Regions from separate parts of the Geobacillus sp. DSP4a genome, predicted to be linked through region 1. Evidence: predicted binding sites of a transcription regulator. Region 1 holds the regulator's gene; each other region holds the start of a gene.
The links. Region 1 encodes Rex, which represses fermentation and respiration genes when NADH is low (regulators of the CRP and FNR family bind a similar motif). Its sites were predicted from a motif close to TTGTGAAATATTTCACAA; they were not measured.

Region 1 (7,290 bases):
AAGCTTGGGTTTCGCAATGGCGGCATCCGCAAACGGTATTATCCGGACAATTTTGAAGATGCGCTAGTGATGTGGGTGAAACTGACATGAATGAAAACGTGCATGTACTAGGTATTGAAACGAGCTGCGATGAAACAGCGGCGGCCGTGGTGAAAAACGGAAAAGAGATTTTATCGAATGTTGTGGCGTCGCAAATGGAAAGCCATCGGCGGTTTGGCGGTGTTGTGCCGGAAATTGCCTCGCGCCATCATGTCGAACAAATTACACTCGTCATGGAGGAAGCGATGCGGCAGGCTGGCGTATCGTTTTCCGATCTTGATGCCATTGCGGTGACGGCCGGACCGGGGTTGGTTGGGGCGCTCCTTGTCGGGGTGAACGCCGCAAAGGCGCTCGCGTTTGCCCACGGGTTGCCGCTTGTCGGGGTGCATCATATTGCTGGTCATATTTACGCCAACCAGCTCGTGGCGGAGATGAAATTTCCGCTGTTGGCGCTTGTCGTTTCCGGCGGGCATACGGAGCTTGTTTACATGGAAGGCCACGGGGCGTTTCAAGTCATTGGCGAGACGCGCGACGACGCTGCTGGTGAGGCGTATGACAAGGTGGCGCGGGCTTTAGGCCTTCCGTACCCAGGAGGACCGCACATCGACCGGCTGGCTCATGAGGGCGAGCCCGTGATTGATTTGCCGCGAGCGTGGCTTGAGGAAGGTTCGTATGATTTCAGCTTCAGCGGCTTAAAATCAGCGGTTCTCAATGCGCTCCACAACGCGAAGCAGCGCGGCGAGGAGATCGATCCGAGACAGATGGCCGCGAGCTTTCAGGCCAGCGTCGTCGATGTGCTGGTGACGAAAACAGTGCAGGCGGCGAAACAGTACAATGTGCGGCAAGTGCTGCTCGCCGGCGGAGTGGCGGCCAACCGCGGGCTTCGGGCTGCACTGCAGGAGAAAATGAAAGAGCTCCCCGATGTGGAGCTTGTCATCCCACCGTTATCGCTATGCACTGATAATGCGGCGATGATTGCCGTTGCGGGAACTGTGTTATATCAACAAGGAAAGCGGGCTGATTTGGCGCTCAACGCCAATCCAAGCTTGCCGCTTGTCTAGAAGGTCGGTGATTTAGTACAAAATACTGCTAGCTCCACTTGTTTCTCAATTAGAGAAAAACTGTGGAATCAGCCTTCTTTTTTGGCGAAATGCCGTTGATTTGCTCGTGACAGCAGTTTGTCACCGGCCTTCTAGGGGGTTGGGGATTTCATGAAAAACTGGCCCAAAACGCACTTTTCTCAAGTTAAAAATCCTTTTAAAGAGCGGATCGCTTAGGGCAGGCGGTCTGCTCTTTTTTGTTTGGCAAGCGGAACGGCCGTCGGGTGGGGACTTGTTGTGCATATTTTTATCCATAGGTTGTGGACAATGTGGAAAAGTAAAAAAAACATGATAACGGCGAGGAGTGCAATACACAATCATTTTTTCATAGAGGAAAGGGATTGGTTGTGGATAATGTGGAAAAGTCGGTGAATAACTTCTGTTTTGCACAGAAAAGTGTGGATTTCTTTGTGGATAATGTGATTAACACAAAAACGGGGCTGACCTAAAAGGTCGCCTGCCTTCAAGATAGGCGCACGTCTAGTGCGGCAGAAACAGCAAGCATATATATGCAACGAAAGAGGGTGTTCCAATCCTTTGGGGACACCCTCTTGTCAGTCATCGTCCTTCACCTAAGAAGCAGCTTTCATGAACAAGGCAAAAAGCTGCTAAACGAGTTGGCCTGTGATCGGCCTGGCGCGGTGATGCGCACGAGCAGTGCACATGAAGCCGCTAGATGCCCGTGTTGGCGTTCCCTGGCAGCGGATTGGCTCAAAACGAGGCGTAGAGCTGTTCCCACTCGGCCAATAACGTTTCAAGCTGCTGTTTCCGCTTTTCGTTTTCTTGCGTGAGCTGCTGCACGGTTTCATAATCGCCGTATACAGACGGGTCGCACAGCTGCTGCTCGGTTTCAGCGATTTGTGCTTCCAGTGCGGCGATCTCGGCTTCGATCTCTTCCAGACGGCGCTGCCGTTGGCGCTGTCGTCTTTTTTCCTCTTTTTCTTGCTCGTATGTGGATTTGGCTGTTTCGCCGCTGTCCGGTGATGCGGGTGGGTGGGAGTCCAGGCGCGCCAATTCGCGCATTTCTTCTTTTTTCGCCACGTAATAGTCATAGTCTCCTAAATATTCGACAAGCCCATCACCCGAGAGTTCAAACAGCTTTGTCGCGATGCGATTAATGAAATAGCGGTCGTGGGAGACGAACAAGATCGTTCCCGGATAGTCGACAAGCGCCTGCTCGAGCATCTCTTTGCTGTCAAGGTCGAGATGGTTGGTCGGTTCATCCAACAAGAGAACGTTGGCTTTTTGCAGCATGAGTTTGGCGAGCGCCAGGCGTGCTTTCTCTCCGCCGCTTAAGGCGGAAACCGGTTTTAAGACGTCGTCGCCGGAAAACAAAAAGTTGCCGAGCACGGTGCGAATTTCTTTTTCGGTTTTGTCCGGGTAGGCGTCCCACAACTCGTCGAGCACTCGTTTGTTTGTCGACAGTTCCGCCTGGTTTTGGTCGTAATAGCCGATTTTCACATTTGCACCGTACCGGAGCTTTCCGGATTGGACTGGGAGCTTTCCGGCGATCGTCTTCAACAATGTCGACTTGCCGATGCCGTTTGGTCCGACCAAGGCGACACTCTCCCCCCGTGTGATGCGAAAGCTGATTTGGCGGATGACCGGTGCGCCTTCGCGATAGCCGGCGGTCAATTGCTCTGCGGTGAGCACCTCATGGCCGCTCGGCCGCTCAATCGCAAAAGAAAAAGAAGCTGATTTTTCATCTCCGGCCGGGCGTTCAAGCCGCTCCATTTTTTCGAGCTGCTTTCGCCGGCTTTGCGCCCGTTTCGTTGTCGAGGCGCGGGCGATGTTGCGCCGGATGAAGTCTTCGAGGCGGGCGATTTCCTCCTGTTGCTTTTCGTATCGTTTTAGCTCTTGTTCGTATTGCTCGGCCCGAAGCTCCAAATAGCGGCTGTAATTGCCGCTATACCGCTTAAGCGTCGCGTTGGACAGCTCGTACACTTCGGTGACGACTTTGTCCAAAAAGTAGCGGTCATGGGAAACGAGCAGAACGGCGCCGGGGTATGCCTGTAAATATTGCTCGAGCCATGTGAGCGTATCGAGGTCCAAATGGTTCGTCGGCTCGTCTAAAATGAGCAAGTCCGGCTTGGCCAACAGCAGTTTTCCAAGGGCGAGCCGCGTCCGCTGTCCGCCGCTTAGCGAGGAAACGGGCGTTGTTTGGTAATCGTATGACGAAAATTGCAGCCCGTGCAAAACAGAGCGGATGTCGGCTTCATACTGATAGCCCCCTTGTTCTTTGTATTGCTCTTGCAAGTTGTCATACGCTTGAAGCGTTTTTTCGTAGCGGGACGGATCGGCGAGCAGATCCGGGTCGCCAAGCTGGGCGCCGAGCTCTGCCAGCTGCGCTTCGATCGCCCGGAGCGACGCGAATACGTCCAGCATCTCGTCCCAAATGGAGCGTGACGAGTCGAGCCCGCTGTTTTGCGCCAAATAGCCGATTTTGATATGGCTTGGCTTGATGATTTCACCGCTGTCGGAAGAAAGTTCGCCGGCGATGATCTTCAGCAGCGTCGATTTGCCTGCGCCGTTGCGGCCGACAAGAGCAATGCGGGCGCGGGACTGTATTTCTAGTTTTATATTCGATAAAATAAGGTCAGCGCCAAAATATTTCGTGATTCCATTCACTTGCAAAATGATCATGTCCGTCACCTCGCGAATAGTTTAACGTAAGTCGCGAAAACGGTCAAAGACAGATAACGAAAAATGGTGTATAGTGATAAATGGAGGAGATTGTCTTGTCATCGTTTACGCATTTCAATGAACAAGGCCGGGCGAAAATGGTCGACATTACGAACAAGGAAGATACGATCAGGATAGCGGTGGCGAGAACGAGCGTCACCGTCAATGAAGAGATTTACGAAAAGATGACGAACAATGCCATTGAGAAAGGTGATGTGCTGGCGGTAGCCCAGGTGGCCGGGGTCATGGCGGCGAAAAAAACGGCCGATCTTATTCCGATGTGCCATCCGCTTATGTTAAAAGGCGTCGATATTGCCTTTGCTTGGGAAAAAGAGGCGGAAGCGTATAAACTTGTGATTACCGTGACGGTCAAAACGAAAGGGAGCACAGGAGTGGAGATGGAAGCGCTGACGGCGGCTTCGGTATGCGCATTGACTGTGTACGACATGTGCAAATCGCTCGATAAAGGAATGACGATCGGTCCAACGTATTTGGTCGAAAAAACGGGCGGGAAGTCCGGCCATTATCGACGGAAAACCGATTAGCTGGGGGATGAAACGATGAGCAACGAACAACCGAAAATCCCGCAGGCGACTGCCAAGCGTCTGCCGTTATACTATCGGTTTTTGAAAAATTTACATGCCTCAGGGAAGCAGCGCGTGTCCTCCGCTGAGCTGAGCGAGGCGGTGAAAGTCGATCCGGCAACAATTCGCCGCGACTTTTCGTATTTTGGCGCGCTTGGCAAAAAGGGATACGGGTATAATGTCAATTATTTGTTGTCGTTTTTCCGCCAGACGCTTGAAGAGGATGAGGTGACCGAAGTCGCCTTGTTTGGCGTCGGCAATTTAGGCACCGCCTTTTTAAACTACAACTTTTCGAAAAATAACAACACGAAAATTGTCATGGCGTTTGATGTCGATGAACGGAAGGTCGGAACGACAGTCGGCGGGGTGCCGGTCTATCATCTCGATGAGCTGGAGGAGCGGCTTCGCGGCGACATTCCGGTCGCGATTTTAACCGTGCCGGCCGCCGCGGCTCAAGCGCTGACTGACCGCCTTGTCGCGCAAGGAATTAAAGGCATTTTAAACTTTACTCCGGCGCGGCTGAACGTGCCAAACCATATTCGCGTCCATCATATCGATTTAGCCATTGAGCTGCAGTCGCTCGTCTATTTTTTGAAAAACTATCCATCGCCATCGTAAAAAGGAGAGAACAACACATGAAATATTTGTTGCTCGTTCTTGTCATTTTGTTGCTGTTTGGCACGAAAAAGCTGCCGGAGTTGGGGCGGTCGTTCGGCCAGTCGCTTCGCGAGTTTAAAGACGCCACAAAAGGGCTCGCTGATGACGAAGAAACAAAAACCGACCGATGACAAGGCAGGATGGGGAAACGATGAATGACAAAGAAATGTCCGTGTATGAACACCTCGGAGAGCTGCGGAAACGGCTGATCATCGTGCTTCTCTTTTTCGTTGCGGCGCTTGTAGCCAGCTTCTTTTTTGTCGATGACGTCATTGTGTATTTGCAGCACACTGCGGAAGCGAAACAGCTGACGATGAACGCGTTCCGCCTCACCGATCCGATTAAAGTGTATTTTCAGTTTGCCTTTGTCATCGCCGCTGTACTGACCGCTCCGGTGCTGCTCTATCAAATTTGGGCGTTTGTCAGTCCGGGGCTGTATGAAAAAGAGCGGAAAGCAACGCTCAGCTACATTCCAGCATCGATCATTCTATTTTTAGCCGGGGTTGGTTTTGCGTATTTCGTCTTGTTTCCATTTGTCGTCCGGTTTATGAATCAGCTGGCGGAACGGCTCGGCATTCAACAGATGATCGGCATTAACGAATATTTTCAGTTTTTGCTGCAGCTCGTGCTGCCGTTTGGCATCGTGTTTCAGCTGCCGATTGTTGTCCTGTTTTTCACCCGCTTAGGGCTTATTACGCCGCAGCTTCTTGTTCGCATCCGCAAGTATGCGTATTTGGCGCTGCTTATTTTAGCGGCCGCCATTACGCCGCCGGATGTGTTGTCGCAAGTGATCGTCATGATTCCACTGACGCTTTTGTATGAGGGGAGCATCTGGGTTGCCAAAATCGGCTATCGAAAGGCGCAATTAGCGGCGGAGGAAGGAAGCGGCGATCCATATTGAGGGCAGCATCAAGAGGACGGTTCATACGGCGCCAGGCAAAAACCCTCCCCAAATGGGGAGGGTTTTATTGTCTCGGTGTGAAGAACAAGCGAAAGGCGGTGCCGAAATCAAAAGCGGCCAGCGCCGCCAATGCGATGGTTGAGACGTTCCAAATCGTTTCATGAACGCTTTCGATCGCCAAATACGTAAACAGGAAGCCCAAGATGAAATACGGAACAGAAAACAGCCGCGGATGGCGCGTCATAGCCAAATCCTCCAAATGGCCAGCGGCAGTTCCGCTTGGCGCATCATGTTTTCCAATTCATCAGCCAACAAAATTTGAACGGCAACGACAAACGTGTTCATTGCTACATGGGCGAACATCGGCACGAAAATGCGTCCGGTTTTGGCGTATAAAAAGGCGAACACCATCCCCATGGATGTGTACAAAAGCAAATGCTCCGGCTCCATGTGGACGAGAGCGAACAGAAGCGAGCTGGCCAGCGCTGCCAACCAAAAGTTGTATTTTTCATAAAGCGAGCCAAAAATGATTTTGCGGAAGATGAGTTCCTCCAAAACCGGGCCGATGACCGACGTGACGACGACGAGCAATGGCGTCAGGCGGATGATGTCGATGATTTGCCTTGTGTTTTCCGAGCCCGGCTCAATGCCCAATAGACGCCATTCGATGTTGGCGGCAACGCTTTGCGCGGCAAGCGCCAAAAAGACGCCCGAGATCGCCCACATCCATGACGAGGCGAGCGGCAGCCGCCGCATTGTCCGTTCATCGCGGTCGCCGCGCAGCAGCCATAAAATGATGGCAAAAGCCAATAAAAAGCTGATGACCGCCCAATAGCCGGAGGCAATTTTCGCTGCTTCGAGACGTGTTTGCGCGCCTTGGCCGACGCCGAGGGCGCGAAGGAGCGGCACACCGACAAAGGAGGACAGCTGCATGGCGATATAGGTGATGATGACATACCAGTAACGGCGCTTCAAATCGTTTTACCCCTTTATTTCAAATATATCCGTATTGTAGCACATGTTCGGCGAAATGATAAGAAAAGCGCGCCGGCCGTGGTTGGCGCGGCCGCCACAAAAAAATTGCCTAGCGTTGTTTATTGATGTTAGAAATGTGCAATAATGAAAATGGATTTTGTGCGCCGATTGATCTGGGGCCTGACAGCTTGTTATCCCATTTTCTCCTTATCTTCGCGCATGAAAGAAAAACAGTTATTTTTTTGTATTTCCTACTTGCAAAACGGAGAAGAGTTCATTAATATTATAAGTGTGTTAGCACTCAATAATGATGAGTGCTAATAAGAACGGCGAAAACTATCGTTAAGGAGGT
Region 2 (7,290 bases), on a different contig from region 1:
GCTGCATGGCAAATACAGCGGAAATGCCGGCGAACACCGGTGACGGAAAGTGAAAGAGCGCCGCCAAAAACAAGGCGAGCGCCACCGCGATCCCCGTTTTGAAAATGCGGGCACCGAGCTTCATCTATGGAAACCTCTCCTTTTCCATTTTCGTAGACCATTCAGTACTATACACACTTTTAGATATGAGTGCAAGGAAAAAAATACAACGCCCTGCCGAAATCAGCAGGGCGTGAAGGATCAAAAGGCGATCGGAGCATGTGCATCGCGCCGATTGGAGAGGCGGATTGCCATCTCTTGGAGGAAATGGTCGCCATTCAGCCATTGGGTTCGCCCCGTTGTGGAACGGATGAGCGCCAGCGGCTGGCCGGGAGCGAGCGGTTCAGCATGGCCGCCCTGCGGACGAGAGGCGATGAATACACGGGAGGAATCATCCGTTTTCCAAAGCGCTCCGGCTGTTCCGGCGACCCATACGGCTTCTTGTTCGAAGCTGGCGGCCAAACATGCCGGCAGCTGTCCGATAGACGGCAAGCTGTGTCGTTTGGCCGCGTCGGGCCAAAAGGCAGCTCCGGCTGCCTCGAGCAGGCTGTAACCGTGGTCGTAAATGAGCGTTTCCACAGCGCCAACAGACATTTCCCCGCAATGGACAAGCATGCCGGCTGAACCGAGCCGCTGATGGCAAAAGAAAGACTCCGCCCCATTGGCATAGGCGAACGAAGCGGCTGAGGCGAAAAACGGATGGGATACATCCGGTTCGCGCAACAAATCAGCCAGTGTATATGCTTGATAGATCACATGAGTGTGGCCGAGCGAAGCAACGCGGACGTGCGGCTCGCGTTCCATAGCGGCCGTCAGTCGAAACAAGCGGTCTGATAACGAAAATACATCGCCTGGCAGCATGGCGATTTGCCAAAACAAGGCGCTTTCATCTGCGGATGGCCGGATGGTTTCGAACAGAAGAATGAAGCCGAACTGTTTGCACAATTGGCGAAGGTGCGCCCGAACCCGCTCAGCGTCAGCGGAAGGCGCAACGTGTATATGGCCGACGGTGAAATAGCTGTTTGTTGCAATTTCCGGATTTTGTCCAGCATTCGCGAGTTTTTCCATCCATAGTTTGCGCGGGATGTCCAGCTGAATCGCAGCGTTTCCTTTTGCGCCCCATTGGGCAAGCGCCTGAAGGACAGTTTGGACATGTTCGTTGGTCGGGATGTTCCGCTTTTCCATTGCCGCCAACAGTATGGCGCCGCGTTGGTTCGCTTCGTTTGCCGAACGATATGTACGTTGCTCCATGTATACTTAGGCGCGGTCGGGAGGGCGCTCTCCCCTCGGCGCCGGTCACCTCCTCCACTGCTTGCTGGATGAAAAATACGAGTCTTAATTTTCAGAATTTGATGTTTATCATATCATGCAGGCAGGTGGAAATCAATGACCCTTTCCTGTTCTCCTGCTTTGTTCACAAAATTGTCAACAAATGCAGTGAAAACAAAACAGCGCCTGCCTGACGCGGGCGCTGTTTGACGAGGGGGACGGAGGCGCAAGCGCTTATAGCTGCCGAAACGCCTTGCCGACCGCCTCGATCGTATAGGCGATGTCGTCTTCTGTATGGGCGAGGGTGATAAACCATGCTTCATATTTCGATGGCGCGAGATTGATCCCTTGTTTGAGCATGAGCTTGAAAAATTTCGCAAACAACTCGCCGTCGCTGCGCTGGGCTTGCTTGTAGTTTTCCACCTTTTCGTCCGTGAAGAAGACGGTGAGCGCGCCTTTTAAGCGGTTGACGGTCACCGGCAGGCCGCATTGGCGAGCATGGGCAAGGATGCCCTCTTCCAGCATGGCTCCCAATCGGTCGAGATGCTCATAGACGCCCTCTTGTTTCAACACCTCAAGGCAGGCGATGCCCGCAAGCATCGATGCCGGGTTGCCGGCCATCGTCCCGGCCTGGTACGCCGGTCCGAGCGGAGCGACTTGTTCCATAATGTTCTGGCGTCCGCCGTACGCCCCAATCGGCAGACCGCCGCCAATAATTTTCCCCATCGCCGTCAAGTCGGGCTCCACACCAAGCAAGTTTTGCGCTCCGCCGTACATAAAGCGGAAGGCGGTGATCACTTCGTCGTAAATGACGAGCGCCCCTTCCTTGTGAGCAATCTCATTGATCGCTTCTAAAAAGCCCGGTTTTGGTAGGACGATGCCGAAGTTGCCGACGATCGGCTCAACCAATACGGCGGCGACTTGTTCGCCCCAAACATTCATCGCTTCACGGAATGAGTCGACATCGTTGTATGGCACGGTAATGACTTCTTGGGCGATGCTTTGCGGCACGCCGGCTGAATCCGGCGTCCCCAACGTCGATGGCCCCGAGCCGGCGGCGACAAGTACAAGGTCCGAATGGCCGTGGTAGCAGCCTTCGAATTTGACGATTTTGCTTCGTCCGGTGTAGGCGCGGGCGACGCGGATTGTCGTCATCACCGCTTCCGTCCCCGAGTTGACAAAGCGGACTTTCTCAAGCGACGGAATCGCCTCTTTCAACATCTTCGCAAATGTAATCTCATGCGGCGTCGGCGTGCCGTACAACACACCGGTCTCGGCGGCGCGGCGGATGGCTTCCGCGATGTGCGGATGGGCGTGCCCGGCGATGATCGGTCCGTAGGCGGCCAAGTAGTCGATGTACTTGTTTCCATCCACATCCCAAAAATACGCCCCTTGCGCCCGCTCCATCACGACTGGGGCACCGCCGCCGACCGCTTTGTATGAGCGGGACGGGCTGTTCACCCCGCCAACGATGTGCTGGAGCGCTTCTTCATACAATTGCTCCGATTTTGTCCATTGCATCGCTTCATCCTCCTGTTCCCGATGACTGCCTCTTTATTTTACCATAGCACGCACACTTGTCTGGAAAAACAAAAAAGGTGAAAATAGCAACGATTTATGTATAATTGCAACATAGGAGAAGGGCGGATGACGTCCTTTTTGATGTTGATGTGATGAAGAGGCAGGAGGAGAACGATGAACGCCATCGAAGTAGAACAATTGCGCAAAGAATTTAAAGTGCACAAAAGCCGCTCTGGCCTCGTCGGAGCGTTTCGCGATTTATGGACGCGCCGTTATGCGACCATCCGGGCGGTGGACGGCATTTCGTTTGCGGTCAGGCAAGGAGAGATCGTCGGCTATATTGGCGAAAACGGCGCCGGCAAGTCAACGACGATCAAAATGTTGACCGGCATTTTAACGCCGACATCCGGGCGCATTGTCGTCAACGGGATGAATCCGCATAAAGAGCGGGAGAAATTTGTGCGGACGATCGGCGTCGTCTTCGGCCAGCGCTCGCAATTATGGTGGGACATCGCCGTGCAAGAATCGTTTCGTCTGTTAAAAAAAGTATACCGCGTCCCTGATGAGCAATATCGCCGTCATATGGGCGAAGTCATCGAGATGCTAGACATCGGTCCGCTCCTTGACAAGCCGGTGCGCAAGCTGTCGCTTGGCCAGCGGATGCGCTGCGAGCTCGCCGCCGCCCTCATTCACAACCCGCCGCTGTTGTTTTTGGACGAGCCGACCATCGGTTTGGATGTGCTGGTGAAACTGAACATCCGCCAGTTTTTAAAGCAATTGAATGAACGGTATGGCACGACGATCCTGCTGACGACGCACGATATGTCAGACATTGAAGCGCTTTGCGAGCGGGTGATTATGCTTGATGAAGGGAAAATCATTTATGACGGTTCGCTTGGGCAGTTGAAAGAAAAATGGGGCCAAGGAAAACGGATTTCGTTTACATTTGTTGAAGAAGCCACCCTCGTTGCCTTGCAGGAGCTGACAACTGGATTGGATGTTAATTGGAAACAAGGTGAACAGCCGAACGTTTGGGTGGCGCACGTTCCATCAGGAGGCGTGCCGGAAGTCGTCAGCCGCGTCGCCGCCCGCTATCCACTGCAAGACATCCACATTCATGAAGTGCCGACGGAGGAGATCATCCGCAATATTTATCAAGAAGGTGCGGCTAATGGGTAAGTATGTCGAGATGGTCCGCATCCGCTTTTTAATGATGCTTGCCTACCGGACAAACTATTATACTGGCATTTTGATTTACGCCATTAACATCTCAGCGTATTACTTCCTTTGGTCGGCTATTTATGGCGGCAAATCATCGATGCAAGGGATGTCGCTTGGGCAAATGACGACGTATGTCGCCATTTCCTGGCTGGCGCGGGCGTTTTATTTTAACAACCTTGACCGCGAAATCGCGATGGAAATCCGCGATGGAAAAATAGCGACGGAACTCATCCGTCCGTACAGCTATTTAGGGATGAAAGCGGTGCAAGGGCTTGGCGAAGGGCTGTTCCGCTTGTTCTTCCTATCGTTGCCGGGGTTGCTCGTTGTCTCGCTCTTTTTGCCGCTCGAGTTTCCGGAACACGCCAAAACATGGCTGTCTTTCGGCTTGTCGCTTCTATTCAGCTTTATCATCTTTTCGGAGCTGAACTTGCTTGCGGGAGTCGTGACATTTTTTACGTTCCGAAATGAAGGGCTGCTGAGGGCGAAACGGTTTATTATTGATCTATTTTCCGGTCTGATTTTGCCGTTGTCGTTTTACCCGGATTGGGCGCAACAGCTCATGGCGTATATGCCGTTTCAAGCCATCAGCTACATTCCAAGCATGATCATCACAGAAAGTTTTCAAGGAACTGCTGTCCGTGATGGCCTGCTTCTGCAGGCGGCATGGTGCGTGCTGTTATGGTTTCCGATTGTGCTGTTATGGCGGGTGGCGAAAAAACGGCTCGTTGTGCAAGGGGGGTAGACTTTGTTTTACGTATCGGTTTTTTTTCAATATATGGCCCAGTACATGAAGACAAAATGGCAATACCGCGCGGATTTGCTGATTGAATGGTTGTCCGATTTCATGGCGCAGGCGGTCAACTTGGTGTTCTTGCTCGTCGTGTTTGGCCATACGACGCTGCTTCACGGTTGGTCGCGCGATGAGATGTTGTTTATTTACGGCTTTTTCCTTGTGCCGTACGCCGTATTTGGCGCCTTTTTTAATCTATGGGATTTCAACGAGCGCTACATTGTTCAGGGAGAAATGGATCGCGTGTTGACGCGCCCGGTTCACAGCCTGTTCCAGATCATTTTGGAGCGGATGGAGCTCGAATCGTTGCTTGGCGCTGTGCCCGGGCTGATCATTATGCTGTATGCCGGCAGCCGCTTGTCTCTTTCATTTCATTGGTATGATGTCTTCGTGTTTATTTTGCTTGTGATTGGCGGTGCATTGATTTACGCTGGCATTTTCATTTCACTGGCGACGATCAGTTTTTTTGCCGACGCCCGCACATCCATCATGCCGATGATGTACAACATCAGCAGCTACGGCCGCTATCCGGTCGATATTTATCACCGCGTCATCCGCTATATGTTAACGTGGGTGCTGCCGTTTGCTTTTGTCGGCGTTTATCCAGCTTCGTATTTTCTCCATAAGCAGGAATGGTATGGTTATGCGTTTTTGACCCCGGTTGTCGGCGTGTTGTTTTTCATCATCGCCGTGATGCTCTGGAACGCCGGGGTCAGGAGGTACCGCGGGACGGGGAGCTGAGTGCTCCCGTTGTTTGCCGCGGCGTCTGTCATGAAATGGACAAACAATAGTCAAACAATCGCCACAATCGCGCATGCATCGCGGTGCGCCTTTCGCGTAAAATAGTTTGTGAAAGTGTTCACATTGTATTGAGGGGGATGAATGCAATGAAAAACAACGGTGGAACCCGAGTAGTGGTCATCGGCACCGGGTTTGTCGGCGCCAGTTATGCGTTTGCCTTAATGAATCAAGGGATTGCCGATGAGATCGTGCTCATCGATGCGAATGAAAGCAAGGCCATAGGCGATGCGATGGACTTCAACCATGGGAAAGTATTTGCGCCGAAGCCGGCTGACATTTGGCACGGCGATTACGATGATTGCCGCGATGCCGATTTGGTTGTCATTTGCGCCGGCGCCAACCAAAAACCGGGCGAGACGCGGCTTGATCTTGTGGACAAAAACATTGCCATTTTCCGCTCGATCGTTGAGTCGGTCATGGCATCCGGATTTCAAGGACTGTTTCTCGTCGCCACCAATCCGGTCGACATTTTAACGTACGCGACGTGGAAATTCAGCGGCCTGCCGCATGAGCGGGTGATCGGTTCGGGGACGATTTTAGATACGGCGCGGTTCCGCTTTTTGTTGGGCGAGTATTTCTCTGTCGCTCCGCAAAATGTTCATGCCTATATTATTGGGGAACACGGCGACACTGAACTCCCGGTCTGGAGCCAGGCTGATATCGGCGGCGTGCCGATCCGCAAGCTGGTCGAGTCCAAAGGGGAAGAAGCGCAAAAAGAGCTCGAGCGCATTTTTGTCAATGTGCGCGATGCCGCCTACCAAATTATTGAGAAAAAAGGAGCGACGTACTACGGGATTGCGATGGGGCTTGCCCGCGTGACGCGCGCTATTTTGCATAACGAAAACGCTATTTTGACCGTATCGGCCTACCTCGATGGCCCATATGGGGAGCGCGACGTCTACATCGGCGTGCCGGCTGTCATTAACCGCAATGGCATCCGCGAGGTGATCGAAATTGAATTGAATGATGACGAAAAAAATCGATTCCATCATAGCGCAGCCACATTAAAAAGCGTGCTAGCCCGTTTTTTTACGCGATGAGGCAACAAACGAAAAGTTGTGCCAACAGTCTTTCTCGTCCAAACAGGGGGATGTATGGCTCTGGGGGCGACACGCTGTTCCGATTGGGAAGGCGGCTTATTCCTGCATAATTGTCCGTTTCACGGTGTATATATGAACTACGGACAATTTGTGGAGGGAAGCGAATGGATTACGCATTCCTCGGAGTGGTGATCGCCGTGCTGCTCGGCAGCATCACCTCGCTTTGGACAGCGCGCGTACAAGCAACGCACTGCCTCTCCCTTGACAGTTTATGGGTGCTCGTTCAATGGTATGGGACGATGCTGCTAGGGTTTGCGATGATTTATATGATTTTGCAAGCCAACGGCCATCATGTATTTACTCCGTCACCAAGCAGTGCGGCAGGAAACCGCCTGTCTATGCTGGAAGACAGTCTATATTTAAGCGGCATGACCCTCCTGTCGGTCGGATACGGAGACGTCACCCCGGTCGGCATCGGGCGGTGGATCGCCATCGCCGAGGCGCTGCTTGGCTACATTATGCCTGCTGTCATCGTCACGCGCACGGTATTTGACTGGGATCGCCGTTGACAGTTGCAATTTTCCTCTGTCTTCGTTACGCTAAAAGAAG
Region 3 (7,290 bases), on a different contig from region 1:
TCTTTTCCGTCCGGGCCAATTTTGCTTACTTGCACCTTGCCGGAAAGAATCAAATACAGCTCATTGGCCGGCATCCCTTCTTGAAACAAAAACGAATGTTTGCGAAGCGGAATCACTTTTTTCGACGATTGCAGCCACGAGCGCAAGAGGGAAAAATCGCGTTTCTCCACTGGTTGGCTTTGCCGTTGCATGATTGACACCTCCATTTGTTCGGCTGCTTCTATTGTAAAAAACACCACAGTAAGGACAGAGTGAAAAAAATCACCGTTTGTCACTTTTTTTGTGCAGGTTGTCACAAATTTTTCTAACCCGGATTTCCCCTCCCATATGATACAATCAATGTGAGCAGTGTCACAGCGTTTGCCTGCTCGTTTTCGTATAGTAGGATGGAGATGGAACAAAGAGAGGCTGACCTATGACATCGTTTTGGTCACCGGTTTGGTTATCGATCAAAGTATCGCTCCTCGCCGGCTTGATTGTCGCGATCCTCGGGACAGCGGCGGCGAGGCGGATGGCGCGCCGCCGGTTTCGCGGCAAGACAGTGGTGGAGACGGTGTTTATGTTGCCGCTCGTATTGCCGCCGTCGGTCGTCGGTTTTTTGCTCGTCGTCTTGTTTGGCCGACATAGCCCCATCGGCCAGTGGATCGAGGCGTCGTTTCATACGACCGTACTGTTTACGCCCGGTGCCGCGGTGATGGCCGCCGTGGTCGTGTCATTCCCGCTCATGTATCAGGCGGCCAAAACCGGGCTCGAAGCGGTCGATCCAACCATTGAAGGGGCGGCGCGCATCGATGGGGCGAATGAGCGCCAAGTCTTTTGGCATATTTCGCTGCCGCTTGCCAGACACGCGTTATTATCCGGAGCGGTGCTGTCGTTTGCCCGCAGCCTCGGGGAGTTTGGCGCAACACTCATGTTTGCCGGCAATATTCCAGGAAAAACGCAAACGATCCCGACCGCCGTCTATATGGCCATGGAATCGGGGCGAATGGAGTTAGCGTGGGCATGGGTGGCGGTCACGATCGGATTGTCATTCAGTTTATTGGTCTTTGCGACGAAACTCGGTCGTTTACGAGAATAAACAAAGCCGCCTGGCAACATCATGAGGCGAACGAAACAGAAAGGAGGGAGCGCGATGAGCGAGCGCAACCGAACGAACGTCATGGACCGCCTGTCCCGCCCGCTTCGCGACTTGCGGTTATCAGTGATCGACCAATGCAATTTTCGCTGCGTCTATTGCATGCCGGCCGAAGTGTTCGGGCCGAATTTTCGCTTTTTGGCGGAAGGCGAGCTGTTGACGGTCGAGGAAATGGCGCTTCTTTCGGAATGCTTTGTCGAGCTTGGCGTCGAAAAAATCCGCTTGACGGGCGGCGAACCGCTCTTAAGGCGCGATTTGGACGCGCTTGTTGCGCGGCTGTCTGCGATTCCCGGCCTGCACGATATCGGCTTGACGACCAACGGCGTCCATTTAGTGAAATGGGCGCAGCGGCTGAAAGCAGCCGGGCTAAAGCGCGTCAACGTCAGCTTGGATGCGTTGGATGATGACATTTTCCGCAAAATGAACGGCATCGGCGTCGGCGTCACCCCGGTGTTAAAAGGCATCGAAGCCGCCCGGGCGGCAGGGCTCGGCGTCAAGGTGAACATGGTCGTCAAAAAAGGGTGGAACGACTCGCAAATCGTGCCGATGGCAGCTTACTTTAAAGACTGGGGCATCCCGCTCCGCTTTATTGAATTTATGGATGTCGGCACGACGAACGGCTGGGATTACTCCCATGTCGTGACGAAAAAAGAGATGTATGAGCAAATCAACGCCATGCACCCGCTCGAGCCGATCGAACACGAGTACTTCGGCGAAGTGGCAAGCCGCTACCGCTACGTCGGCACGGACGTGGAAGTCGGCTTTATCGCCTCCGTGACGGAAACGTTTTGCCAAAGCTGCACGAGGGCGCGCATTTCCGCCGATGGCAAGCTGTATACGTGCCTCTTTGCCTCAAAAGGTGTGTCTTTGAAAGAAAAACTGCGCGCCGGCGCGGGGAAAGAAGAGCTGAAGGCGCTGATCGCCGCCATTTGGAGCGAGCGGACAGACCGCTATTCGGAAGAACGGACGGCAGAGACGGCGAAACAACGGCCGAAAATTGAAATGTCGTATATTGGGGGATAACAAAGAAACGGGGCTGCTCTTTTCGTCAAAGAAGCAGCCCTGCTTTTTATCGCTCGATGCGCCTGCCTTTACCTTAGAAATGGGGGAATGGCTTCGTCTGCTTATGCCTTCACCGCCGCCAACACGCGCGGGAAGAGGATGTTGTTTTCCAAATGGATGTGGGTAAACAAATCGTCTTCGAGCGCCGCGAGTCGGTTGTAGACGAGCCGGTACGTGCCGCACGCGTCTTCCGGCGGGGTGAAGTCGTTTGTGATTTCACGAATTTCTTTCATCAAATCGCCGGCTGCGTCATGCTCATGGACGAGTTCGCGAACGGCCTGCTCGACCGCCTCCCGGTTTTCCGGCGATGGGTTGTCGGCAAATTGCAAAATGAGCGGGAATGCGCCCGTTTCCTCTTTAATGAGATGTTGCTCAAGCTCCGTTTTTAACTCATGAAACAATTTATGCACGCGGGACAGATGCGGATGGTGCATGCCGTGCACGCGCAACACTTTCGTGACATACGGGCTGAGCTGCGGCAGCTCCTCGTTCAAATAGCGGTGGTGCGTGTTGATGATATGCTCGACCAAGTCGGCTAGCGGCGCTTCGTTCCAGTTTCCGGTCGGCTTGTTTTGCGCCTCCGCGTAAAGGGTGTTCAGCTCGCGAAGGAGCGCTTCGCCATCGAGTCCGCGCTCTTCGATGGCTTCTTTTAACGGGCGCTGCCCGCCGCAGCAAAAATCGATGCGCCGCGCTTTAAACAAATCAGCTGCTTTCGGAAATTGAGTAACAATATCGCCAATCAATGATTGTTCAGTAAACCGCTGTTCCATTCATCATCCCTCCATTGATCCAATCGTTACAGCTTCAGCATACCGTGTTTTCCGCGAAGGTGTTGTGACGGATCTCACATACGTAAAAAAAAGTGGACATCGATCCATGTGATAAACGTCACAACAGCACGTTTCTTCTTTATCGTACAATGAAAAAAAGCAGACTTCTGCTGACTCTTTGCAGAGGCGGTGTCTGCTTTCGTGGATGAGAACGGACATGTTCAGCAGATAACATACAACGTGTTGACAACAGAAGCCAATCAAGAGAAGGAAAAGGGGAGACGGATATGTGGGCGTTGGTGAAGGGAAGGCAGTGGGAGGAGGAAAAAACAGAACTGGAGCGGCAACTCGCTGAGATGAAAGACGAGCTCACGAGACAAAAGGAAGCCATTCATGAGACGGTGGCAGGATTGCTCGGGGAGTTGCAGGAAATCGTTCACCAGCATGAGGTGGTCAACGGGCAACACCATGTATTAGGCCAGCTGGTTGACCGAACGAAAGAAAAGGTTGATAATGTCAGTACGCTCAGCAAGTCATCATATGCGATTTCCGACCGTTTATGCGAACAAGGGAACGCGTTGGTGGAGACGGCGGGTCAGATGGTCGCAGCCGCAAAAGAAGGTATCCGCATGTCGGAAGAAATGGAGCAGGCGATGGGGCGGCTCGGCAGTGAGATGGAAACGACATCGGCCGCGATGCATCGGTTGCGCGGCCGCTCGCAAGAAATTGAACAAATTGTGAAAGTGATCAAAGAAATCGCTGGCCAGACGAATTTGATCGCGTTAAACGCCTCGATCGAAGCCGCTCGCGCCGGGGAGCATGGCAAAGGGTTTTCCGTCGTCGCCGCTGAAGTGAGGAAATTGGCTGAGCATACGGCGGACAGCACGGAAACGATTCACCAGCTAACCGATGCCGTGCAGCAGGAAATCGAGCGGTCGCTAGAGCAAACGGAAGCCATTTCATCTTTGATCGAAACGGTTGTCCAAATGAGCATCCATACAGCTCGCAAATGGTCGGCGATGATGGAGCTGATCGATCAAGTCGAAAATCGAGCCCAAGACGTGCTAAACTATATTCAGGAACAATACCGCTATGCGGATAAAGTGAGGCAAGAGCTCGAACAGTCCGCCGCTTTGTTTGGCGAAACGCGGGAGATGATTTTGCGGCATATTGCCGATGCGAGCGTCGTTGATGAAAAGTTGGCAGAAGGCATAAAACAGCTGCAACAATGGCAACAACGTTGAAAGAACGATATGGTTGCCGCCAGCCGTATGATCGAAAGGAGAGAGAGAGATGGTCGAAAGACGAACCCCGATTCCTGTAGCGGAAGCGATTGATCGGGTGATGCGTTATGCCGGAGTGGGAGAAGAGGAAACAGTGCCGCTTCGCCAGTCGTATGGCCGCTATTTGGCCGAAGATTTGCGTGCTGACCATGACGTGCCGCCGTTTGACCGCTCGCCGTATGACGGATTTGCCATTCGCGCCGCCGACTCGGAAGGAGCGGGGCTGGATCGTCCGGTTGAGTTTGAAGTGATCGAAACGATTGGCGCCGGGCAAGTGGCGAAGCAGCCCGTCGGCCCGTTTCAAGCGGTGCGCTTGATGACCGGGGCGCAAATTCCCCAAGGATGCGATGCGGTCGTCATGTTGGAGCTCGCCAAACAGTACGAGCGGGATGGAAAAACGTATATGGCCATTAAACGCCCGTTCCGCCCTGGCGACAACATTTCGTTTCAAGGGGAAGATGCGAAAAAAGGGCAGCCGCTTGTCGAAAAAGGAACGCGCATCAATCCCGGGGTGGCGGCGCTCTTGGCGACGTTCGGCTACGCCGAAGTGAAGGTGGCGAAAAAGCCGCAGATTGGCATTTTTGCGACTGGAAGCGAACTGCTCGACGTCTCTGAACCGCTTGTGCCGGGAAAAATCCGCAACAGCAACGCCTACATGATCGAGGCTCAGGTGTTCAAAAGCGGCGCCGAGCCGATTTATTTCGGCCAGCTCGCCGACGACCTCGATGCGTGTTTTCACGCTGTGCGCCAGGCGCTCGATCAAGTGGACATGCTCATTACGACCGGCGGCGTCTCGGTCGGGGATTTCGATTATTTGCCCGCCATTTACAAGCGGCTCGGAGCGAACGTGTTGTTTAACAAAATCGCCATGCGCCCGGGGAGCGTGACGACCGTCGCCGAGATTGATGGCAAGCTGCTGTTCGGTCTATCCGGAAACCCGTCAGCGTGCTACGTCGGCTATGAACTGTTTGTCCGCCCGGTCGTGCGGACGCGCTTGTTTTCCCCCAAGCCGTATTTGAAAAAAGTGAAGGCCACGCTCGGCGCCGATTTTCCGAAGCCGAACCCGTTCACCCGCTTCGTGCGCAGCCGGGTCGAGGCGGTTGACGGTCGGCTTGTCGTGAAGCCGGTCGGCATGGACAAGTCGAACATCGTCACCTCGCTTGCCTTTGCGAACGCCTTGATGGTGCTGCCGGGCGGAACGAGAGGGTTTGCGGTTGGCGATGAGGTGGACGTATGGCTTTTGGATGACGATGAGGGGTCAAGCGAATGAACGTCTGGCAAGTCGTCGGCTATAAACATAGCGGCAAAACGACGCTTATGGAAAAATGGGTGGCGGCCGCTGTCCGGGAAGGATGGCGCGTCGGGACGGTGAAGCACCACGGCCATGGCGGCGAGCCCGCGCGGCCGGAAGGCGTCGATTCCGTCCGCCACGAGCGGGCTGGGGCGGCGGCGACGGCGGTGGAAGGAGACGGGCTTTTGCAGCTTCATCTCCGCCGCCCGTTGTGGCGGTTGGATGATGTGTTGGCGCTTTATGCGCCGCTTCGGCTCGATCTCGTGTTGGTCGAAGGCTACAAACAAGAGCGGCACCCGAAAGTCGTGCTCGTCCGCACTTGGGAAGATTGGGCGTCGCTTCAGCACCTCGCCAACATCCGCGCCGTCATCGCCTGGGAGCCGCTCGAAGGGCCGCTAGCGCACCCGGTGTTTTCGCTGGCCGATGATGACGAATATATTCCATGGCTCATGAACGAGGTGAGAACACGAACATGACCGAACCGTTGTTTGCCATTACCGACCGGCCGATTTCGGTCGAGGATGTGATGAAAAAAGTGATGCGCCCGGAAGCGGGGGCGGTCGCTGTCTTTGCCGGGACGGTGCGCGAATGGACGAACGGCAAGAGGACGCTCTTTTTGCAATATGAGGCGTACGTGTCGATGGCCGAGAAAATGCTCGCGCAAATCGGGGCGGAAATCGCCGAAAAATGGCCAGGGGCGAAAACCGCCATCACCCACCGGATCGGGCGGCTTAAGATCAGCGACATCGCCGTCGTCATCGCGGTTTCCTCGCCGCACCGCGCCGAAGCGTATGAGGCGAACCGCTATGCCATTGAGCGGATCAAGCAAATCGTGCCGATTTGGAAAAAAGAGCAATGGGAGGACGGAAGCGCCTGGGTGGGCGACCAGCTTGAAACAACGGCGTATCCGTCCGGAAAACCGGAGGTGAAAGAGGAATGATCCGTCTATTGTTTTTCGCCCATTTGGGCGAGCAAATCGGCGAGCGGGAAGTGATGTGGCCGAATGTTCCGGAAACGGTGAAAAAACTGAAAGACGAAGTGGAAGAGCGCTACGGCATCTCGCTCGGGCGCGTCATGACAGCGGTCAACGAGGAGTATGTCCGCGACGAAGCGCCGCTTCACGCCGGCGACACGGTCGCCTTTATTCCACCGGTAAGCGGAGGATGAGACGGATGGCGAACAAAAGCAAATGGGTGATGCCAAAACAACACGGCGCCTGGGCGATGCTCATCATCCCGTTTTGGCTCGGGGCGTACGCGGGCGGACTCTCGTGGATTCACGCGCCGCTCTTTGTCGCTTGGGTCGCGCTCTATTTGGCGACGTATCCGCTTTTGATGGCGGTGAAAACGAAGCGGAACGACCCGTACGTGCCCGCTGCTATCCGCTACGGCGCCATCGCCGCCGCGGCGCTTGCCGTCTCTCTTTGGCAACAGCCGGCGCTTTTCTACTTCGGGCTCGCCATGGTGCCGTTTTTCTTGGTGAACACGTACTACAGCAAGAAAAAGAACGATCGCGCCTTTTGGAATGATGTAGCCGCCATCGCGGCGTTTTGCATCGGCGGCCTCGCCGCCTTTTACGCCGGACGCGGGGAGTTGACGATCGAAGCGTTTGAACTCGCCCTGTTTTCCTTCCTCTTTTTCATCGGCAGCACGTTTTACGTAAAAACGATGATTCGCGAAAAGAAAAATGAGCGGTACAAATGGCTGTCATGGGGCTACCACGCCCTGTTGATCGTCGGCCTCATCGCCA
Region 4 (7,290 bases), on a different contig from region 1:
AAACGGTATAGCCGGCTTTCGCATACGCTTCAGCGAGCGGGCGCATGCTGTGGGGCGTGCCGGTGAATCCGTGCACGAGCAGCACCCCGACCGGCCCGTTTTCGGCGTAAAACGGCTCGGCGCCCGAGAGCACCGGATATTGTTCGCTCATCTTCCTCTCCCCCTTATCTAGTCAAATCCGTTCCTCTCACTATATTCGCCGCCGCACCTCTTTTTTCCTTTTTTTGATCGGACGCCGTTACCACATCGACAACCATGACCGCCACCATTCGTGAAACAAGCCGTTGACGCCAAAATAGACGAATGCGATCCAAGCGATGCCAACCAATGCTTTCTCCATCCCTTTTCCCGTCCGATAGAGCGGCACTTTCCACCGCTTGGACGAAAACGGCCAAAACAGCGGCACCCCTTGAACAGAAAAAAAGTCTTCCACAATATGAAACAAGTAGCCGAGCACGAGCCCAGCGGTAAACGGCGACGCCGAGTCTCGCCAGACGAGGGCAGCAAGCACCCCCCAGACAATGAGCGAATGCGTCATGCCGCGATGGCCGAACGCTTCTTTTACTTTCCCCGCGACGCCGAACGAACGGCGGCCGACGTATGACGACGGCTCGTCAATGTCAGGAAGAAGGCTGCCGATGACAAGCCCCGCCGTATAGGCGGCGGTAAACGGCAGCGTTGTATGCGCGGCCGCCGCCGCGCCGAGGCATAATGTGGCAATGACATGGCTGGAGTATCGCAACGAAATCCCCTCAAACTTTTATCGTTTTCCCCATTATACCACAGAAAAGAATATTCATTCGTTTCTTTGACGGATTTGTGACAATGATGCCAAGTGTGACAAAGTTAACATCGCGTTATTGACATCATGGCTATAGTTAAAAGTACACAACGCTAATAAGGAGTGAAGCAAATGAAACGAAAACGATCTCCGCTCACCAACCGTTTCAAATATATTCGGCCGATCGAGCGCCAAGCCGACGGCCATAGCGAAACAACCTACGGCGACCGCGCCTGGGAAGATGCGTACCGTCGCCGCTGGCAGCACGACAAAGTCGTCCGCTCGACCCATGGCGTCAACTGCACGGGGTCGTGCAGCTGGAACATTTACGTCAAAAACGGCATCGTCACCTGGGAAGGACAGCAGCTCAACTATCCGTCGACCGGGCCGGATATGCCGGACTTTGAACCGCGCGGCTGCCCGCGCGGCGCGAGCTTCTCATGGTATATGTACAGCCCGCTGCGCGTCAAATACCCGTATGTCCGCGGCATCTTGCTTGACATGTGGCGCGAGGCGCTCTCCCATCATCCAAACAACCCGCTTGAGGCGTGGAAAAGCATCGTTGAAGACCGCGAAAAAGCGAAGCGCTACAAACAGGCGCGCGGGAAGGGCGGATTCGTGCGCGTCAGCTGGGATGAAGCATTGACGCTTGTCGCCGCTTCTTTATTGTATACGGTCGTCAAATACGGCCCGGACCGCAACGTCGGCTTCTCCCCGATTCCAGCCATGTCGATGGTCAGCCATGCCGCCGGATCGCGCTTCATGCAGCTGATGGGCGGGCCGATGTTAAGCTTCTATGATTGGTACGCCGACTTGCCGCCGGCGTCGCCGCAAATTTGGGGCGACCAAACGGACGTGCCGGAGTCAAGCGACTGGTACAACGCCGGCTACATCATCACCTGGGGCTCGAACGTCCCGCTCACCCGGACTCCGGACGCTCACTTTTTAGCCGAAGTGCGCTACCGCGGCACGAAAGTCGTCTCCGTCAGCCCAGATTACGCCGAGTCGACAAAATTCGCCGACGACTGGCTGTCGGTGAAGCAAGGGACGGACGGCGCCTTGGCGATGGCGATGGGACATGTTATTTTAAACGAATATTACGTCAAACGGACCGTTCCATATTTTGAACGATATGCCAAAACGTACACCGATTTTCCGTTTGTCGTCACCTTAAAACAAAACGGCGGCACATGGACGGCCGGCCGCTTCTTGTTGGCGAAAGACCTTGGCAAACAAACGAACAATGCCGAATGGAAGCCGGTCATCTATGATGAAAACACCGACTCGTTTGTCGTGCCGAATGGAACGATCGGCGCTCGCTGGGAAGACAAAGGAAAATGGAACTTGCGTCTTGTTGATGAGGAAACAGAACAGCCGCTTGAGCCACGCCTGTCATTTTTAGGGAGCGAAGATGAAGTCATCTCGATCCAGCTTCCATATTTCACCGCTGAGGGCGGAAAAACGATCGAACGCGCGGTTCCAGTGAAAAAAGTGCAAACCGTAACAGGAGACGTTTACGTCACGACCGTCTATGATTTGATTTTGGCCAACTACGGCATTGACCGCGGCATCGGCGGCACAGTCGCCCGCTCGTACGATGACGAGGTGCCATTCACGCCAGCATGGCAAGAAGCGATCACCGGCGTCAACCGCGAACTCGTCGTGAAAATCGCCCGTGAGTTTGCCGACAACGCGATCGACACAAACGGCCGGTCGATGATCATCGTCGGCGCCGGGATCAACCATTGGTTCAACTCCGATACGATTTACCGCGCCGTCTTGAACCTTGTCTTGTTCGTCGGCGCCCAAGGGGTGAATGGCGGCGGTTGGGCCCATTACGTCGGGCAGGAAAAGCTGCGGCCGGTGGAAGGATGGCAGACAATCGCCACCGCCCGCGACTGGGTCGGACCAGCGAAATTGCAAAACGGCACGTCATTCTTTTACTTTGCGACCGACCAATGGCGCTATGAAGAGCGGCCGGTCGATGAGCTCATCTCACCGCTGGCCAAAAAAGCGCGCTATTCACACCCTGGCGATTACAACGTCTTGGCCGCGCGGCTTGGCTGGCTGCCGTCGTACCCGACGTTTAACAAAAACGGCATCGAGCTGTATAACGAAGCAGTAAGCCATGGAGCCCGCACGCCGGAAGAGATCGGCGCCTACGTCGCGAAACAGCTGAAAAAGAAAGAATTGCAGTTTGCGATCGAAGATCCGGACAACGAGGCGAATTTTCCGCGCAACTTGATCGTCTGGCGCGCCAACTTAATCTCAAGCTCCGGCAAAGGGCACGAATACTTCTTAAAACATTTGCTTGGCACGACGAACGGCTTGTTAAACGATGACCGCGACAGCCTGCGCCCGGAAGAAATCCGCTGGCGCGATGAAGCGCCGGAAGGCAAGCTCGATCTGCTTGTCAACTTGGACTTCCGCATGGCCGGCACAGCGCTCTACTCCGATGTCGTCCTGCCGGCAGCGACATGGTATGAAAAACATGACTTAAGCAGCACGGATATGCATCCGTTCGTCCATCCATTCAATCCAGCCGTGCCTCCGCTCTGGGAAGCGCGCTCGGACTGGGATATTTTCAAATCACTCGCGAAAGCCGTATCTGATGTCGCCAAACAAGCCGGCTTAAAGCCAATGAAAGAAGTCGTCGCCACTCCGCTGTTGCACGATACGGCGCAAGAGCTGGCGCAGCCGTTCGGTGAAGTGAAAGACTGGAGCAAAGGCGAAACTGAACCGATTCCGGGCAAAACGATGCCGAACATTCACGTCATTGAACGCGACTATACCCTTCTTTACGACCAAATGACCGCCTTAGGTCCAAATGTCGCCCGCCAGCCGATCGGCACAAAAGGGATTGCCTGGTCAGCGAAAGACGAGTATGAACAGTTGAAACGCCGGCTCGGCACTGTCCGGCGCGCTTCCATCGCCGACGGCTGCCCGGATATCAGCGAAGCGAAAAAAGCGGCTGAAGCGATTTTGACGCTGTCATCAACTACAAACGGCAAAATGGCGGTGAAAGCGTGGGAGGCGCTTGAGAAAAAGACGGATTTGAAATTGGCCGATTTAGCGAAAGAACGCGAGGAAGAATGCTTTACGTTTGAACAAATCACCGCCCAGCCGAAAACGGTTATCACCTCGCCGGCGTTCAGCGGCTCGGAAAAAGGCGGGAGGCGCTACTCGCCGTTTACGACGAACATCGAACGGCTCATCCCGTGGCGGACGTTGACCGGCCGGCAGTCGTTTTACATCGATCATGAACTGATGCACGAGTTTGGCGAAACGATGGCGACGTTCAAGCCGGTGTTGCCGCACCGTCCGTTTTCAAACAAACGCCCGAAAGAAAACGGAAAGGAAGTCATCTTGAACTATTTGACGCCGCATAACAAATGGTCGATCCACAGCATGTATTTCGACTCCTTGCCGATGTTGACGCTTTTCCGCGGCGGGCCGACCGTGTGGATGAACAAAGATGATGCGGCCGAAGCCGGCATCAACGACAACGACTGGATCGAATGTTTCAACGAAAACGGCGTCGTCGTCGCCCGCGCCGTCGTCTCGCACCGGCTGCCGCGCGGCATGGCGTTTATGCACCACGCGCAAGACCGCCATATTAACGTGCCGGGCACGAAGCTGACGAACAACCGCGGCGGCACGCACAACAGCCCGACACGCATCCATGTGAAACCGACGCATATGATCGGCGGATACGCGCAATTAAGCTACGGATTCAACTATTACGGACCGACGGGCAACCAACGCGACCTGTACGTCGTCATCCGCAAACTCGAGGAGGTTGATTGGCTTGAAGATTAAAGCGCAAGTCGGCATGGTGATGAATTTGGACAAATGCATCGGCTGCCATACGTGCAGCGTCACGTGCAAAAACACATGGACGAACCGCCCCGGCGCTGAATACATGTACTTTAACAACGTTGAAACGAAACCCGGAATCGGCTATCCGAAACAATGGGAAAACCAAGAGAAGTATAGAGGCGGCTGGGAGTTGAAAAACGGCGAACTGCGGCTCAAATCCGGCTCAAAAGCGATGCGGCTCGTCAACTTGTTCTACAACCCGTACCAGCCTACGATCGACGATTACTACGAACCGTGGAATTACGACTATGAAACGTTGACGAACAGCCCGCTAAAACAATACCAGCCAGTGGCGCGGCCGAAATCAAGCATCACCGGCGAATGGATGGAGCTGTCATGGGGGCCGAACTGGGAAGACGATCTGGCCGGCGTCCATATCACCGGTTTGCGTGATCCGAACGTTGTCAAAATGGAGCAGGCGATCCAAGCGGAATTTGAGAATGTCTTTATGATGTACTTGCCGCGCATTTGCGAGCATTGCCTCAATCCGTCATGCGTATCGAGCTGCCCGTCAGGCGCCATGTACAAACGCGACGAGGACGGCATCGTCCTCGTCGACCAAAACGCCTGCCGCGCTTGGCGGTATTGCGTCACAAGCTGCCCGTACAAAAAAGTGTATTTCAACTGGCAAACGAACAAAGCGGAAAAATGCACGCTCTGCTTCCCGCGCATCGAAGCCGGCATGCCGACGATTTGTTCGGAAACGTGCGTCGGCCGCATTCGCTACATCGGCGTCATGCTGTATGATGCGGATCAAGTGAAAGAAGCGGCGAGCGTCACAGATGAGAAACAGCTATATCACGCTCAACTGGACATTTTCCTTGATCCGAACGATCCGACTGTCATCGCCGAAGCGAAAGAAGCGGGCATCCCGGACGAATGGATCGCCGCGGCGCAGCGCTCGCCGATTTACAAAATGATCGTCGACTGGAAAATCGCTTTGCCGCTGCATCCGGAATACCGGACGCTGCCAATGGTATGGTACATTCCGCCGCTGAGCCCGATCATGAATACGATCGAAGGAAAAGGAAGCCAAGCGAGCGCCGATGACATCTTCCCGGCCATTGATGAAATGCGTATTCCGATCGAATATTTGGCGAATTTGCTGACGGCGGGCGATACGGCGCACATCCGCACGACATTGAAAAAAATGGCGGCCATGCGCTCATACATGCGGGCGAAACAAACGAACAAACAGCCGGACATCCGCCTCATTGAATCGCTCGGCTTAAGCCGTGAAGACATTGAAGAGATGTACCATTTGCTCGCGATTGCCAAATACGAAGACCGCTTCGTCATTCCAGCATCGCACCACGAAGAAGTCGCTGACCTCTACGCCGAACAAGGCAGCTGCGGGCTGGCGTTCGCCGGCGGTCCGGGCGCTTGCGGCACGCTGTAAAAGGAGAAAGAAGGCGAGCCCCGCCCCCTTCAATAATGAAATGGAGGATTTACGATGAACAGCGAACAACAACAAACGGTCTTTCTATGTGTATCGTATTTGTTGTCTTACCCGGACGAACAGTGGGCCGAATCGCTTCCTGACTGCCTAGACGCCATCCGCTCGCTTGACGATGAAACCGTCCGCGCGCCGCTTTTGGCAGTGGCCGAACAGCTCGCGGTCACCCCGACTCGAGAGCGGACGGAGCAATATGTCGAAACATTTGATTTCGGCAAAAAAACGAATTTGTACTTGACGTATATGACAAACGGCGAGCAGCGGGAGCGCGGAATCGAACTCGTTGCCTTAAAAGCGCGCTACGAGGCGGCCGGATTCGCCGTCTCCGATCACGAGCTGCCCGACTACTTGCCGCTCATGCTTGAATGGATGGCCTATGCAGATCAAGAGCATACGACCGCCTTGCTCGCCGATTATGCCGGCCATATCCGCGAAATCGGCGACCGGCTGGCAGCGGCAGGCAGCCCGTATGCACAGCTGTTTGACGCGCTCAATCACACATTCACTCAACTCGGCGTGACGCCGCTCCCGAAAGGAGGTGCAACGGCATGGCCAGCCAATTTCTCTGGGTGATTGTTCCGTATTTGGCGCTTGTCCTATTTGTCGCCGGCCATATTTGGCGCTACCAGCGCGACCAGTTTGGCTGGACATCCAAATCAAGCGAACTGCTTGAAAAACGGCAGTTGCGCCTTGGAAGCCTTCTCTTTCACTGGGGCATTTTGTTCGTCTTCGTCGGCCACGTGATGGGCATTCTCATTCCGGAACCGTTTTACACGGCGTTAGGCGTTACGGAGGAGATGTACCACGTCATCGCCTTGGCGGGCGGCATTCCGGCTGGTTTGGCGGCCTTCGTTGGTTTCGTGATCCTTTTTCGCCGCCGCTTGACGGTCAAGCGCGTGCGGGCGACAAGCAGCACCGGCGACTGGGTCGCGCTCGGATTTTTGCTTGTCGTGATCACCAGCGGGTTATCATCGACATTGCTGAACGTCAACTCACATGGCTTTGACTACCGAACGACGATCGGTCCATGGTTCCGCGGCCTTCTCACATTCCGCCCGGACCCGGTTTATATGGAAACGGTCCCGCTTTGGTTCAAAATCCATATTCTCGCCGCGTTTGGCTTGTTCGCCGTCTGGCCGTTCACCCGCCTCGTTCACGTATTCAGCTTTCCGCT

Region 2: the regulator Rex is predicted to act here: its motif matches at 5,688-5,705, upstream of ETC02_RS15190 (L-lactate dehydrogenase).
Region 3: the regulator Rex is predicted to act here: its motif matches at 3,074-3,091, upstream of ric (iron-sulfur cluster repair di-iron protein).
Region 4: the regulator Rex is predicted to act here: its motif matches at 836-853, upstream of ETC02_RS10330 (nitrate reductase subunit alpha).

What each region holds. Positions count from the first base shown of each region.
Region 1 is NZ_SDLD01000045.1:2,100-9,389, forward strand. Features, by position in the region: gene rimI (ribosomal protein S18-alanine N-acetyltransferase) at 1-90, shown strand, start outside; gene tsaD (tRNA (adenosine(37)-N6)-threonylcarbamoyltransferase complex transferase subunit TsaD) at 87-1,100, shown strand; gene ETC02_RS13865 (ABC-F family ATP-binding cassette domain-containing protein) at 1,851-3,782, opposite strand; gene moaC (cyclic pyranopterin monophosphate synthase MoaC) at 3,878-4,366, shown strand; gene ETC02_RS13875 (redox-sensing transcriptional repressor Rex) at 4,382-5,023, shown strand; gene tatA (twin-arginine translocase TatA/TatE family subunit) at 5,041-5,193, shown strand; gene tatC (twin-arginine translocase subunit TatC) at 5,214-5,963, shown strand; gene ETC02_RS13890 (YdiK family protein) at 6,028-6,207, opposite strand; gene ETC02_RS13895 (CPBP family intramembrane glutamic endopeptidase) at 6,204-6,938, opposite strand.
Region 2 is NZ_SDLD01000061.1:3,675-10,964, reverse strand. Features, by position in the region: gene ETC02_RS15220 (FUSC family protein) at 1-124, opposite strand, end outside; gene ETC02_RS15215 (glutamate synthase) at 241-1,290, opposite strand; gene ETC02_RS15210 (glutamate-1-semialdehyde 2,1-aminomutase) at 1,543-2,829, opposite strand; gene ETC02_RS15205 (ABC transporter ATP-binding protein) at 3,004-4,008, shown strand; gene ETC02_RS15200 (ABC transporter permease) at 4,001-4,792, shown strand; gene ETC02_RS15195 (ABC transporter permease) at 4,796-5,581, shown strand; gene ETC02_RS15190 (L-lactate dehydrogenase) at 5,728-6,681, shown strand; gene ETC02_RS15185 (potassium channel family protein) at 6,846-7,250, shown strand.
Region 3 is NZ_SDLD01000010.1:1,137-8,426, reverse strand. Features, by position in the region: gene ETC02_RS05235 (Crp/Fnr family transcriptional regulator) at 1-191, opposite strand, end outside; gene modB (molybdate ABC transporter permease subunit) at 416-1,078, shown strand; gene moaA (GTP 3',8-cyclase MoaA) at 1,133-2,158, shown strand; gene ric (iron-sulfur cluster repair di-iron protein) at 2,260-2,967, opposite strand; gene ETC02_RS05215 (methyl-accepting chemotaxis protein) at 3,255-4,211, shown strand; gene ETC02_RS05210 (molybdopterin molybdotransferase MoeA) at 4,261-5,520, shown strand; gene mobB (molybdopterin-guanine dinucleotide biosynthesis protein B) at 5,517-6,017, shown strand; gene ETC02_RS05200 (molybdenum cofactor biosynthesis protein MoaE) at 6,014-6,481, shown strand; gene moaD (molybdopterin converting factor subunit 1) at 6,478-6,708, shown strand; gene ETC02_RS05190 (YwiC-like family protein) at 6,714-7,290, shown strand, end outside.
Region 4 is NZ_SDLD01000026.1:1,174-8,463, reverse strand. Features, by position in the region: gene ETC02_RS10340 (alpha/beta hydrolase) at 1-151, opposite strand, end outside; gene ETC02_RS10335 (metal-dependent hydrolase) at 239-742, opposite strand; gene ETC02_RS10330 (nitrate reductase subunit alpha) at 914-4,600, shown strand; gene narH (nitrate reductase subunit beta) at 4,590-6,059, shown strand; gene narJ (nitrate reductase molybdenum cofactor assembly chaperone) at 6,114-6,689, shown strand; gene narI (respiratory nitrate reductase subunit gamma) at 6,665-7,290, shown strand, end outside.